DNA from 2 places in the Flintibacter sp. HCN-6482 genome. Region 1 is predicted to be linked to the other one. Evidence: predicted binding sites of a transcription regulator. Region 1 holds the regulator's gene; the other holds the start of a gene.
What was found. Region 1 encodes Rex, which represses fermentation and respiration genes when NADH is low (regulators of the CRP and FNR family bind a similar motif). Its sites were predicted from a motif close to ATTGTTAANNNNTTAACAAT; they were not measured.
Positions count from the first base shown of each region.

Region 2: the regulator Rex is predicted to act here: its motif matches at 4,360-4,379, upstream of WKS99_RS13160 (sn-glycerol-1-phosphate dehydrogenase).

Region 1 covers NZ_JBBKBK010000002.1:783,432-790,937, forward strand. The annotation lists gene rsxE (electron transport complex subunit RsxE) at 1-648, opposite strand, end outside; gene WKS99_RS08875 (FMN-binding protein) at 665-1,198, opposite strand; gene WKS99_RS08880 (RnfABCDGE type electron transport complex subunit D) at 1,195-2,139, opposite strand; gene rsxC (electron transport complex subunit RsxC) at 2,139-3,449, opposite strand; gene WKS99_RS08890 (hypothetical protein) at 3,890-4,045, opposite strand; gene WKS99_RS08895 (S-layer homology domain-containing protein) at 4,138-5,244, opposite strand; gene WKS99_RS08900 (redox-sensing transcriptional repressor Rex) at 5,241-5,909, opposite strand; gene WKS99_RS08905 (alanine/glycine:cation symporter family protein) at 6,081-7,506, opposite strand, start outside.
Region 2 covers NZ_JBBKBK010000006.1:15,348-22,853, reverse strand. The annotation lists gene WKS99_RS13185 (S-layer homology domain-containing protein) at 1-109, opposite strand, end outside; gene WKS99_RS13180 (sn-glycerol-1-phosphate dehydrogenase) at 400-1,749, opposite strand; gene WKS99_RS13175 (phosphomannomutase) at 1,773-2,495, opposite strand; gene WKS99_RS13170 (DeoR/GlpR family DNA-binding transcription regulator) at 2,627-3,388, shown strand; gene WKS99_RS13165 (DeoR/GlpR family DNA-binding transcription regulator) at 3,478-4,233, opposite strand; gene WKS99_RS13160 (sn-glycerol-1-phosphate dehydrogenase) at 4,454-5,707, shown strand; gene WKS99_RS13155 (ABC transporter ATP-binding protein) at 5,782-6,900, shown strand; gene WKS99_RS13150 (ABC transporter permease) at 6,919-7,506, shown strand, end outside.

The sequences.
Region 1 (7,506 bases):
GGCCTTCTTAGGACGGGTGGTCAGCCAGGTGGCGGCGGCCATCATGACACCAAAGACGAAGAAACCGCCGGGAGCGCTGGTCATCAGAGAGAAGGTATCGATGGACTCCGGGATCACCTGGATGGCAAAATCGGCGCCCAGAGCGGGAATCAGGCTGCCCAGGCCGGCCATCCAAGTACCGGAACCCAGGATCTCACGGATAGAGCCCATGATAGTCAGGGTAATGGTAAAGCCGATGCCCATGCCGATACCGTCCAGAGCGGAGTCCACGATGCCGTTCTTGGAGGCGAACATCTCGGCACGACCCAGGATGATGCAGTTGACCACGATCAGGGGCAGATACACACCCAGCGCCTTATCCAAATCGGGCACGAATGCCTTGACCAACATCTGCACCACAGACACGAAACCGGCGATAACAGTAATATAGCAGGGGATACGGACCTGGTCAGGGATGACCTTCCGCAGAGCGGAAATAACCACGTTGGAGCACAGCAGCACAAAGGTAGCCGCCAGACCCATACCGATGCCATTGGAGGCCATAGTAGAGGTGGCCAAAGTGGGGCAGGTACCCAAGACCAACCGGAGAACAGGGTTCTCATTCAAAAAACCGTTGGTTAAAATATGAAGTTTATTATTACTACTCATCTTGACTCACCGCCTTTCAAGGAATCTGGTTATAGGCGTCGATGGCGGAGTTCACAGCGTTGTTCACCGCACGACTGGAAATAGTGGCGCCGGAATAGGCGTCCACATCGGTACCCAGGACCAGGGCCTGAGTGGCAGGCAGGCCGCTGTAATTGGCCTGATACTCGCTGTTTTCCGTCACATTGCTGCCGATGCCCTTGGTCTCGGCGGCTTCGGTGACCTTGATCTGCTTGATGGTGTCATCGGGATTGAAGGCCACCATGACAGTGACCGTCCCACCGTAGCCCTTGGCAGAGCAAGTAATCACAGTGCCCACTCCATTATCCGCGGTGTAGATGTCAGACACGTTCTCCACCGCGACACCCTCCACCTTGGTGAAGTTATCCGCGTCAGGCAGCAGCTCCTTCCTGGCCTGCTCCTGTGCCACACGGATGGCCTCGTCAATGATGGGCTTTGTTACCTTGTTCGTAGCGGCCAGAGCCCCGGTGACGATGATACAGATGACCACCAGCACCACGATGGGCTTAAATACGCGATTCCAGTTGCTCATTTCGCGGCACCTCCCTTTTTCACCTTGGCGATACCCAGCTTATCCTGACGGGTGTTGACCTCGATATAGGGGACCAGCAGATTCATCAGCAGAATGGCGAAGGACACGCCCTCATTCATCGTACCCAGGAAGCGGATCGCGCAGGTGATGATGCCCAGGCCCAGGCCGAAGATTATCTTGCCCTTGTTGGTGGTAGGGGAAGTGACATAGTCAGTGGCCATAAAGAAGGCGCCCAGCATCAGGCCGCCAGAGAGCAGCTGCACGATGGGGTCCCGGCCAGCGACCAGGGACAGGACGGCCACAGTGGCCAGATAAGTAACCGGGATGACCGGGCTAATGACCTTGGTAGCGATTAGATAGATGCCGCCGATCAGAATCGTGATGGCGCAGGTCTCGCCCAGGACGCCGCCGTGATTGCCCAGCAGCAAAGTCACATACTCACTGGAGCCCAGCTGGTCAAAAACGGCCAGCGGAGTAGCGGAGGCCAGAGCGTCAATCCCATTCTCAGGCTTGGGGTAGCTGGCCATACGGCTGGCAAAGCCAACCGCAAGAGCGATACGGGCCACAATGGCGGGATTGGCGAAGTTGTAGCCCATGCCGCCGAAGAGCTGCTTCACGATAACGATGGCGATAAAGGCACCCACGATAGCCATCCACCAAGGCAGGCTGGCGGGCAGGTTAAAGGCCAGCAGGAGGCCAGTCACGACGGCGGAGAAATCAGCGATGGGTACCTCACGGCCCACCATCTTGCAGTAGCCCCACTCAAAGAAAACACAGGCGGCTACGGTGATAGCGGTAAGGATAAGGGAATTAATTCCAAAAATAAACACAGAAGCGATCAGCGTGGGCACCAGGGCAATACAGACCCGCTGCATGATCTTCTGGGTGGAGTCCGCGCTGGTGATATGGGGCGCGGCGGTGACAATCAGTTTGTTGGCCATCACTTCTTACCTCCATTCTTCATCATGATCTTGGCCAGGGCGATGGAGGGTGCCAGAGGCCGCTTTGCGGGGCAGACAAAGGAACAAGTGCCGCAGCTCATGCACAGGTCGGCGTTGAGCTGCTGGAGCAGTTCCACGTTGCCGTCGTTATAGGCCTGGACGATCTCCTTGGCGGACAGGCCCAGAGGGCAGGCGTTGGTACACCGGCCACAGTGGATGCAGTTTGTGGCCTTGGGGATGTGGGCCCACTTCTTGGAGAAGGCCAGAACAGCGTTGTTGTTTTTCAGGACCGGCTGGGACAGATCAGCGATGCAGTTGCCCATCATAGGGCCACCATAGAGCACCTTGCCGGGCTCGTCGGTAAAGCCGCCGCAGAAATCCAGCAGCTCCTGGACAGGAGTGCCGATGATGACCTCGACGTTCTTGGGCTCTTTGACGATGTCGCCGTCCACCGTGAGGCGCTTGGTGACCAGAGGCATGCCGGTCTCCAGATACTTGCCCACAAAGGCCACAGAGGTAACGTTCATGACGATAACCCCCACGTCAGAGGGCAGGCCGGGGAAGGGAACTTCCCGTCCGGTGCAATTCTCAATCAGGACTTTCTCAGCGCCCTGGGGATAGCGGCAGGGCAGCTCCTTGACCTCGACACCGGGCATATCAATGGCATCCTTCATCTTAGCGATTGCCTGGGGCTTATTGCCCTCGATGCCGATGATGCACTTTTTGATATCCAGATACTTCATGACTGCCTTGATACCGCCCAGGATGAAGTGGGTGTCCTCGATCAGGCAGCGGTTGTCAGAAGTGATGTACGGCTCACACTCAGCGCCATTGATCACCAGAGTGTCGATCTCATCCAGATTCTTAGGCGCCAGCTTGACCGCAGTGGGGAAGCCGGCTCCGCCCAGTCCAACCAGGCCACTGGCCCGGATGGCGTCCTGGAAAGACTTTAGGTCTGTCACCACCGGGGGCGCCACGGCGGGGTCCACCTTCTGCTCCCCGTCTGGAATGATGACCACGGCGGTCTGGGCCGCGCCATTGGGAGCGGTAATGGTGACGATGCTGTCCACGGTGCCGGATACGCCGGAGTGGATGTCGCTGGACACGAAGCCTCCGGCCTTGCCTACCACGGTACCTACATACACCTGATCGCCCTTGGCCACGGCGGGGGCAGCCGGAGCGCCAATGTGCTGTCCCATGGACAGAACGATCTTAGACGGCAGCGGCATCACTACCGTTTCAAGGTTGGAAGTCCTTTTTTCATGAGGGACTCCCGCACCTTGCGCGGAACGTTTGAGAAATTTACTCATTCAGATTTCGACCTCCCTATACTGCAATCGCTGGAACTGTGGAGCCTGGACACGCATTTTATACGGTCCCCCTCTTCCCTCCTGACAGGAACTGGAAACCACTGGGGGACCCCGCCCCTCTATCATACCCATGCCCCGCGGCGTCCGAGTTCAGCGGACGCACGACAAAACCCGCCGGACCCCGTTTCTCCTGTAAAACAAGTCCGTCGGTTCTGCTTGCGGGCTTTATCATACACCTTTTATGGAAAAATTGCAAGATTGATTTCGAAAAAAACGACCTGTTTCCCGAGCATTCTTCCCCCTCTCCCAAAGGATTTCACCCCACCGGCATTTCCTTCTCTTCCATAGCCGCACCCCAGGCACAGGCTTGTCCGCGTTGACCATAAAAAAGGCGCGGGCCCTCTCAGGTCCGCGCCTCCCGATCAATCTGGATCGCCTGGTCAGCAGCCACAGCCGCAGCCGTTGTTATTGTTACAGCCACAGCCATTGTTGCAGCCACAGCTATTGCCCCAGCCGCCGCAGCAGAACAGGATGATGATCAGAATGATGATCCACAGGCAGCCTCCGCCGCCCCAACCGTTATTGCAGCACCCCATTTGAAGTACCTCCTGATATGAAGTTCTGAGAGGGGCTGTTTGCCGCTCTCAATCTCATCATATGCGGAGGGGGCGGATGGGTTCTGCCTATGTCAGATAATTTTTTCCGCGAAGGCACGCAGCATCGTGGCCACTTCAGCCCGGTTAGCGCTCTTTTGTGGACTGAGCGTCAGGCTGTCGGCAGAAGAACTGCTGATGATTCCCTCCGCCACAGCCCAGGACAGGGCATTATGAGCCCAGTCGCTGGCCTGCCCCAGGTCCTGATACCCGGACAGGTCGGCCCCCTCAGCCGCTTCCAGCCCAAGGTAACTCGTGGTGAAGCTGTACAGCAGCGCCGCCACCTGCTGGCGGGTCACTTGCTGCTCCGGGCTGAAGGTGTCTGCTCCTGTTCCAGCTGTAATTCCCTGCTCCGCGCCCCACTTCACATAAGGGGCATACCAGGCACTCTCCGGCACGTCGGCAAAGGTGACACTGGCGCGCTCCAGTTCCTCTTTCGGCGCTCCAGCCATCTGGTAGAGCACCGTCATCAGCATAGCTCGGTTCATAGCTGAACTCGGTCCAAAGTGGTGCTCGTCCATCCCAGAAAACAGTGTGTTTCGGTACACATAATCTACGGGAGCGTAGTACCAATCCGTCTGGCACACATCATAGAAGGGCGTCGGATCCTCTCTGCCGTCTTCCAGGGCATAGACGCCCTGGAGCCCCAACTGGGCCGCCCCGGACAGGACCGTTACACTGGCCACAGTATTCTCTCCCACCAGGTAGCGGTGTCCGGAGGTCAGGCGGGCCCCGGAGGCCAGCTCTATTCCGTCTGTCACATCTATGAAAGCCCCGTCGTGAGAAACGGAGGCGGCTCCGTTCATCAACATGACTCCAGCCCCAGTGGTCAGTGTCATCTCATCGCCATCCGACCAATCTCTGGCCTGGAGCGTGGCGCTGTATGCGCCGCTCTCTTCGCCGGCCAGTTGCGCCAGATAGCCCTGATGCAGGTTATCGAGGCCTTTTTTGCTCTCCTCGTAAGTGCCCTGTAAGGCTTTTTCCGCAGCTTCGTTTCCAGTAGACACAGCCTTTGGCACAAAAGTCCCGGTCAGATAGCTGAGGCTGATCAGGCTGTCGCCCCCCGAAAGGGCATAAGCGCCGCAGGCCAGCATACCCAGCAGCATCACACCGCACAGCAGGCCGATCACAGGCCTTCTCATTGTGGCTCCCCCTTCTTCTCTTCCTCCCGATCCTCCCGCTGGGTAATCATGTAGCTCAGAGCCAAAAGGCTGTCAGAAAAATGGACCGATTCCACCACCACATCATCCCGAACACAGGATATCTCATAGTTTGTAAAATTCCAGATGCCGCGAACTCCGGCGGCCACCAGCCGGTCCCCCATCTCCTGGGCAGCGGCGATGGGCACTGTCAGCAGGCCTACGCTCACTTGGTTTTCCCCCAAAAAGGCCTCCAGGGAATCCGCATGATAGACAGGCACCCCAGCGATTCTGGTCCCCACCACCCGCTCATTTACGTCAAAAGCGGCCAAAAGCTGAAAGCCGTTACTGGAAAATTTAAAATTTTCTATGATAGCCCGGCCTAGGTTGCCGGTCCCCAGCACCACAATGGTATGGCCCTGATTAATGCCCAAAATATCACCGATCTCCTCTTTCAGGCTGTCCACCTTATATCCATAGCCCTGCTGCCCAAAACCACCGAAGCAGAACAAATCTTGGCGGATTTGAGAAGCGGTCAGTCCCATGGATTTCCCTAAGGCATTGGAGGATATCCGGACAACGCCGGACTCCTGAAGCTCTGAGAGCTGTCGGTAGTATCTGGGCAGGCGGCGTATCACCGCCGTTGATACTCGGGTATTTCGTTTCATAGCTTTCGCCTCATCTGCACAACCTCCCCTATACAGCGGAGGCCACTGGATATGATGTTTTTATATAGTTTACCTGATTGCCCCCCCTTGTGTCAAATCCTTTTACGACTCAAAAGACCCAGGGACGATTCGTCGTCCCTGGGCCTTTTATTGGCAGAAAGCCTGCCAGATTCAGTTCCAAAAATCAGTTTTTTCCTTCAGGCCGATGCTGGAGGCTTTGAATACAGGGTTCTTGCCCGCCCTGCGCTGTTCCATGTAGTCCTGAAGGGCCCGCATAGCTGTACGGCCCAAAATGACAATGACCGGCAGGTTGATGATGGCCATAATGCCCATGAGCACATCGGCCAGGTCCCAGACCAAGCCAAAGGACAACTGGGCCCCTACAAAAACCAGCCCGCAAGCGATAAGCCGGAACACAGTCATCGGCACGCTTCCCAGCTTGCGGTTAGCGATGTAGTTCAAACAGCCCTCACAGTAGAACAAGTTGCCCAGCAGGGTAGTGAAAGCGAAGAGCAGCAGCGCAAAGGTGATAAAGTAGGGGCCTACCGCGCCGAAGGTAGTAGCCAGAGACGCCTGGACCAGGGGCGCACCCTCCAGTCCGCCCTTGATATCGATGCCGGTACACAGGCACATCATGGCCGTGGCGGTACAGACCAGGATGGTGTCAATAAAGACGGACAGCATCTGGACCAATCCCTGCTTGACGGGGTGGGATACGTCAGCGGCCGCGGCGGCGTTGGGGGCGGAACCCACACCGGCCTCGTTGGAGTACAGGCCACGCTTAATGCCCTGCATGATGGCCGAGGAACCAAAGCCCACGGCACCGCCGAACATGGCTCCGAAATCAAATGCCTCGCTGAAAATGCGGCCCAGGACACTGGGGATCATATTCAGATTCATCACCATGACCACCAGGGCCATCAGGATATACAACACACCCATGACAGGGACCAAAACGCCGGTAACCTTGACGATCCGCTTGCCGCCGCCCAGTACACAGATGGCCACCAGGATGGCCAGGATCACGCCGCCCACCACGGCCACAACGCTGTACTCTTTGCCGCCCAGGGTAAAGGTGCCGGCACTGGCGTAGAAGTCATAGCTGGTAAAGCTGCTAATCAGGTTGTAGGAGGCCAGCATATTGAAACCACCGGCATAGGTGGCGATGAGGGCGATGGCGAAGACAACGCCCAGCACCCGGCTCTTAAGAGCCGCCTGAATGTAGTAGGACGGACCACCATAGCTGCCGCCCTCCGGGTCCTTTTTCTTATAGATCTGGGCCAGCGTGCTCTCTACAAAGGCAGTCGCGCCTCCCACAATGGCGATCAGCCACATCCAGAACACGGCGCCATAGCCGCCGATGGCGATGGCATTGGCCACACCTACAATATTTCCGGTACCCACGCGGCTGGCTGTGGATACCATCAGCGCCTCAAATGCGGAAACCGAGTGCTGATCCCCCGTCTTTTCTCCTACCACGCGAATCGACTCCGGCAGCAGGCGCAGCTGGACAAACTTGCTCCGGAAGGTGAAGTACAGGCCTACGCCCAGCAGCATGACGATCAACAGGTAACTGTACATGAAACCGCTGATCTGA
Region 2 (7,506 bases), on a different contig from region 1:
CCCACATCTCTTTGATCTCGTCTTCTGGCAGTTCAACGGCCGACGCTGATTGGGCCATCCCTGCCGGAAACAGGCCAACTACCAGTGCCAATGCCATGACGCGAGCCATGACGCGCCTCCACAAGTTTTGGGTATGATACTTCTTTTTCACGTTTGTCCCTCCATCATTCAAAAATTTCTTATATAACCGTCTGTCAGTCCGACATCGTCGTTTTTCCTTCAGCGGTTGGGTAACTGCCGGCTTCTTTTTTTACTTTGGGTCGCCCCCGCCATTTTGGCGGAGACGCTTTCCGCACCTCCTCTCTCACCCTGTTTCACAATACAACAACTACCCAGCTGAAGAAAGTTCCGTTGTGTTAAATCTAGGGCAAATTATTTGTGTGCCCTTCTATTCCCTGCTCACCCGATCTCTTCGATCACCTGATCAGAGATAGAGTCCAACAGGTCCAGATCCCACATCATCTGAAGAATCGTATATCTAGCCCTTATTTCTTTGCAGTAGAGGAATGTATCCTTCAACAGCTTCCGGTCGATGCCAATTCCCTCCGGCCGGCAGGGCGCCCCCAAGCCGGACAGCAGGTCCGCCACATAGTCGGAAGTGGGTAAGGTCCGAAGCAGGGCCGAGATCTCGCTCCAGCGGCGCTCCATGGTATCGATGCGCGCTAGCCGGCCGGCGGAGGCATTCTTACCCGCCTCTTCTTCCATCTCAATCACTCCAGGGGCGGCAGGGCCGTAGGCTCTCTGAATCTCCTCGCGCCACTTGACCGGGTCATATGCCTCCGCCGCCCTGCGGGCGGCATCAAAATCCACCTTCCGCTCCAGCAGCAGTTCCACCGCTTTCAGGACCAGAACAGTACCTACGCCTACCTGAGCTCCATGGGGAGCTGGCCGCTGGCCCCGCTGCTCCAGGATGGTTTCCCAATAATGAGACATATGGTGCTCACAGCCGGAGGCAGGTCTGGAATTGCCGTACAAGCTCATAGCCACACCGGTTAAGACAAGCCCCTCCATGATATCTCCCAACACCTTTGGGTCCCGTTCCTTGGCCCGACCAGCCACCGGAAGCAGGTCCTGGACACACTTCTCCACCAGCTCCATGATCCGCTCACACTGATGCTCCCCCGTAATGATATGGGACAGCCGCCAGTCACACAGGCAGGTACATTTTCCAAGCAGATCACCCAGTCCGGCCGCTATCATTGGATAGGGGGCATTTTTCAAAATCTCTGTGTCCCCAATGACCGCAAGCGGGGTCTGTGCCTGGAAGGTGGTCTTTAGATGGTTCACATGGATGGCCGCTATGCTGGACGCGAATCCATCCATAGGGGCCGCTGTGGCAACAGTAAAGAAGGGCCTCCCTAGCTTAAAGCTGAAATACCGGGTCATATCGTTAATGGTTCCGGTGCCTACGGCCACCACCAGGTCACAGTCCTGGGGCATATGAATGACCAACTCCCCCAGGGTAGCCTCGTCAAACTCCAAATGGGTCAGTTGGATGATCTCAGCCCGGATACCCGCCTGAGCCAGGATATCCATGCATTTTTGGCCAGCGATCCCATAGGTGATGTGGTCACTGACCAGATAAAGACTGTGGAACCCCAATTCCTTTACAAATTTCGGCAGGTCCGAAAGGGCATCCTTCCTCACACTTACATACTTTAAGGGAGCGCTGTGGGTCTTTCCACAGGGACAGGTAAATGTCCGATTCAAATAGTCGTTCAGCCCATGAGGAGTATGATATAATTCCATTTCTCGATTCTCCTTTTTCGCCTTTATCTCAAAAATTCATTGAGCACCGTCCCCAGCTGGCGGTAGTCGTCGATAGTATAAAATGTAAAGTCAGAGCGGTATATGCTCTCGTCATTGCCACCGGGGCCGTAGTCATCCCCCACATAGACCACTTGGTCATGGGACAGCCCCCGCTCCTCACAGTAGCGGTCTAAGGCATAATATTTACTGTATGGCCGGGGAGCCAAGTCAAAGGAGGAGGATCCACCCACATACACTGTATAGTCCAAGAACAGTTCCTTCACATAGGGGTAGATGGCTCGGCGGCGGCTCCGGTCCGGGTCAAAGGACAGCTTTTCCCTGCTGTCCGCTTCAGTTCCAAGCAGTGGGAGGGTGACACATCCAGAAGGATGGTACTCCACCGATTCCCCCGCATAGTTCATGTAACCAAACTGTCGGCGCAGCTGGTCCATTCGCCGGTCAACCGACTCCCGGTCACAGCGCACCGATATGTTCCGGACTACCTCCATCTCTCCTCGTTCCTGACAGTATTCCCATTCCTGCATCCCGTAATTGGCCAGGATATCAATGGGATAGCCGCCCATCTGTCGAAAAATCCTGGAGCCTGAACCGGCCCCCACAATTAGCAGCCGGTAGAGCTGGGCTAGACGATCCAGCACTTTTTTATTCTCCTCCCCTAAAGGGCATTTGTGCTGCGTTATCGTACCGTCCATATCAAAGGCGATCATCTGGATCCTTTTCCCCACTTTTTCTCCTCCCAGCCGCTTGCATTTTTCTGTTATTTCATTTATACTGAAACTATACACTATTGTGCATTTTTGTCAATGACCGGCGCAAAAAAGCAAAAACAATCACAAATGTTCAAGAGGAAATGATTATGTCGAGAAAGGACCGGTTGCTAAACATCCTGGATTTCTTAAATGACCACAGCTTTGTCACCGTAGATACCCTGAGCCGCCACTTCTTTATCAGTCCCCCCACGGTCTATCGAGACTTAAGGGAGCTGGAAGAACAGATGTTGATTATCCGTGGCAATGGCGGGGCAATGCGCATCTCCGCTGACAGGACCAGTATGCCGCTGGATATCCGCCGGACCATCCACGCCAAGGCCAAAGCCGCCATCGCCCACCGGGCCATGGAGCTAGTCCGCCCACATACCTTTCTCTTTTTGGACGCCTCCTCCACCACTGGCTATCTCATTGACTGCTTCAGTCCCAGTTTGGATCTGACTGTACTCACAAACGGGGTTTCCGCCGCGGTACAACTTACACAGAGGGGGATCCGAACCTATTATACTGGCGGCCGCTTTTTTGGCAGTTCTACTGCGGCCGGGGGCAAGATATCCTATGACTCTTTGGACCGCTTTCATATTGATATGCTTTTTTTCTCCTGTTATGGTGTAGAGCCCAAAGGGGCCATTGTTGATCCCTCTGAGGAGGAAACGCTTCTGCGCCGCCACCTTCTTCGCCGGCCGATCACAAGCGTCTTTTTGTGTGATGGGAGCAAATTTGGCAAGGGATCCATTTTTCGGGTCGCTTCTTTAGATCAGGTGGACTATATGGTCACCGATTCCCCGCTCCCCCCCGCCTACCCATTGCCCCGTCGGGGCATCCTGGTCGCCTCTCAGGACGGAACATAAACAGGCGGCGGAGCGGATCACCCGGACAGGTGTTCCAGCTCCACCGCCTTTTTTGTCTCAAAACGCGCTTGATCCGCCCTTCTGCCTGTTCACTTCTCCTCAACTAAGATTATTTCCTTTTTGGGGGAAGGATAAGATTCTGGCACCGGGCTGTCGGTAATCATATAGTCTATCTCTGATAGAGACGCGATATTATATACCGCTGAGTGGCCAAATTTACTCCCATCGCATAGAAACACGCTGACCGCCGCGTTTTTCAGCAGGAAAGCCCTCAACTCCGTTTCTTTCTCTGAGGTATCCACGATCATTCCCTTCTCATTTACTCCTGATGCTGAGAAGAACATTACGTCGATATTAAAGTTCGCGGCTGTTTCAATGGCCATGGCCCCCCCCACAGAGGAGGAGCTTCCGATTACCTCGCCCCCAAGGCAGTAGGTTCGCAGGCCCAGGCTTTTCAAATGGGCGCCAGTCGTCAAGCTGTTGGTAATGACAATGATATCAGGACGCCCTTTTAAATAGTCGCACAGATAAGAAGCAGTGGTGGAACCGTCGAGAAAGACCACCATATTGTTAAGAGCAAATTTTACGGCCTCCCGGGCCAAAAGATTCTTTTTCTTGTAGTTGACGCTCTTTCGGAAGTCCACCGGAGCTATCACATTCTCCGTCGGAATGTGCATAGCTCCGCCGTGATTGCGAATGATCAGCTTTCGGCGGGCCAGCTCAGTCAGATCACGCCGGATAGTAGGCATACTAACCAAAAGGCTTTTGCTCAGTTCCTCTACCGTGGCAAATTCCTTCTCCGCCAGGACCTTTAGTAGTTTTTGATGTCGTTCTTCTTTCAGCATAGTCCCCTTCTCCATGAGCGAAAATGATTTTTTATTGTTCTATATTAACACTGTTGACAGAAATGCTCACTTCAGTTATTATAGTGGCTATAAAATATGTACAAATCACGAGCCATTTTCCTCCCTTTTGTTTATATATTAACAAAAGGAAATGTTGAAGTCAATGCGCTTGTCTTGTTTCCCTTTCGTTTCTGTTCGAATACCCAGGAGGTCCTGAAATGTGAAAATAGACGCCAACCATTTGAGCGGACCCTGCTCTTGCGGCGGGGAACACCTCCTTGCGACCCAGATATGTGTCATTCAGGAAGGGGCTCTTTTCCATCTGGAGGAAATTCTTTCCAGCATTCCCGTTGTTGGAAAGCGTTGTGCGGTCTACGATGAAAATACTTACCGCGCCATCCCAAATTCCATACACCCTAGAGCGGAGCAGGAAATCATCCTATCCCCCTCTGGGCTCCATGCCGATGAGAACTCTACCGCCAGCGTGTTAGCTCGTCTGGAACCAGATATTCAAGTGATGCTGGCCATTGGCGGGGGTACTGTCCACGATATCACCCGCTATTGCTCGACGGAGCGGGGTATTCCATTCATTTCTATCCCTACCGCCGCCAGTTGCGATGGTTTCTGCTCCAATGTGGCGGCCATGACTTGGCATGGATATAAAAAAACGATACCCTGTCAGGCACCGCTCCTTGTCGTGGCCGATCTTGATGTGATCTCCGCCGCCCCCTGGCGGCTCACCGCAAGCGGGATTGGCGATATGCTGGGCAAATTCATTGCTTTGACTGATTGGCGCATCTCCCATCTCCTCACTGGAGAAAAGCTTTGCCCAGTCATCTATCAAATTATGGAGGATGCTGTTGACAGCATTTGGACCAGATGCCGCGACCTGCGCAGCGGCGGCTCCGCCGCTTACGAGGCGGTAGTCTACGGGCTTTTGATGAGCGGACTTGCCATGCAGATGATTGGCACCTCCCGCCCTGCCTCTGGAGCGGAACACCATGTATCCCATTTCATTGAGGTGGAGCCAGCGGCCCTGCGCACTCATAGCAGCGCTCTCCACGGAGAGAAGGTTGGCGTCGGCACGCTTCTCATCGCTCAGGAATATCAGCGCCTATCCCAGATAGAGAACATCGCCTCACTGGCGCTGCCCTATGCCCCTGTGTCAGATGAGCGGCTGATGGAAGTGTTTGGCCCCAGGCTTTTCTCCGCCTGCCGGGAGGAAAACCTCCATGACTGTCTGGCCCAGGTAACGCCGGAGCGGCTGATACAGCAGTGGCCTCAGATACGGCAAATCATTGCGAAAATCCCTCCCGCCGCTCAGATCCATCAGTTTTTAACGGACCTGAAGGCAAGTGCCTCCCTGTCTGACCTGGGCGTCCCTGAAGCGGCTCTGGAACTGATTTTGGAGGCCTCCCCTCTGATCCGGAACCGGCTCACTTTTATGCGCGTCCGGCGGATGATCCGCCATTAAAAGATAAAAAAGCAGATACAGACAAAAAGCAGACCGCCTGCCGGCCATGTGTGTATTTGAGAGGAGAATGTACTGTGAGTGTGACCATTTCGATCAAGCACGCCTTAAAGAAGTACGGGGAGAATGTGATAATCCCTGACCTGAACCTAGATATCAAGGAGGGAGAATTCTTCACTCTGCTGGGGCCCTCTGGCTGTGGTAAAACCACCCTGCTTCGGATGATCGCCGGTTTTAACTCCATCGAGGGAGGAGACTTCTATTTCAGCAATCGACGCATCAATGACCTGGATCCCGCTAAACGCAACATTGGCATGGTGTTTCAAAACTACGCCATCTTCCCCCACATGACTGTGCGTAAAAATGTGGAGTTCGGTCTGAAGAACAAAAAGCTCCCAAAAGCTGAAATTGCCTCCAAAACCGACGAGTTCATGAAGCTGATGCAGATTGACCAGTATGCCGACCGCCTGCCGGAACGTCTGTCTGGCGGACAGCAGCAGCGTGTTGCTCTAGCTCGTGCCCTGTGTATCCAGCCCGACGTTCTGCTTTTTGATGAACCGCTCTCCAATCTGGACGCCAAGCTCCGGGTGGAGATGCGGACCGTCATCAAGAACATCCAGCACAGCGTCAATATCACTACTGTTTACGTCACCCATGACCAGGAGGAGGCCATGGCCGTTTCCGACCGGATCGCTGTCATGAAGGATGGCGTTATCCAGCATGTCGGAACGCCCAAGAATATCTACCAGCGGCCTGCCAACTTGTTCGTATCTACCTTTATTGGCCGCTCCAATGTGATGAACGCCAAGCTGGTAGTCGAGGGCGGCAGAACCTATCTGCTTACGCAGAAGGGGCATCGGGCCGAGATCCAGAACGTGATGGACCAATACCGCCAGAACCAGGACGTGATCATGTCCGTCCGGCCGGAGGAATTCCTGCTCACCCAGGATGCCACTGTGGATGGCATTGACGGAGTGGTGGATGACTGTGTGTTCCTCGGCCTGAACACACACTATTTTGTCCATTTGGATTCCGGCGAGGAAGTGGAGATCATCCAGGAGTCCTCTATCGACAGCATCATCCGCCCTGGCACTCACATTAAGCTGCAGCTAAACACAGAAAAAGTCAATGTGTTCACCGCCGATGGCTCCGCCAATATCCTCACCGGCGTGTGCAACGACTGCGCTGCATCCTGACAGAGGAGGGCGCATAGTATGACAGTAAAAAAGAAAAAGTTTGAGCTATGGACGGTGGTCTCTCTGGTCCTGCTGGCCACCTTCCTGCTCTTCCTGGTCTACCCCATGTTTGGTCTGCTGAAGCAGTCAGTCATCACACCCGAGGGCCAGTTCTCCCTGGCGGAGTTCACCAAATTTTTCAGCAAGTCCTACTACACAGACACCATGGTCAACAGTATGCTGGTGACCGTCTCCGTCACCGCAGTCTCCCTGATCCTGGGCATCCCTATCGCCTATTTTTACTCCTTTTATAAGATCAAGGGCGCCAAAGCCCTGTTTGTCATCTCCATCTTGTGCTCCATGTCCGCCCCCTTCATCGGGGCCTACTCCTGGATCATGTTGTTGGGCCGTTCCGGCGTCATTACCCAGTTCCTGCTTGGTCTAGGCATTGACATTGGAAGCATCTATGGCTTTAAAGGTATCTTGTTGGTCCAGTCGCTCAAGTTCTTCCCCCTGGTGTTCATCTATATGAACGGCGCATTCAAGAATATCGACAACACCTTGATGGAGGCCTCCGCCAACATGGGCTGCACTGGTGTCAGCCGTCTGTTCCGCATCGTGCTGGCT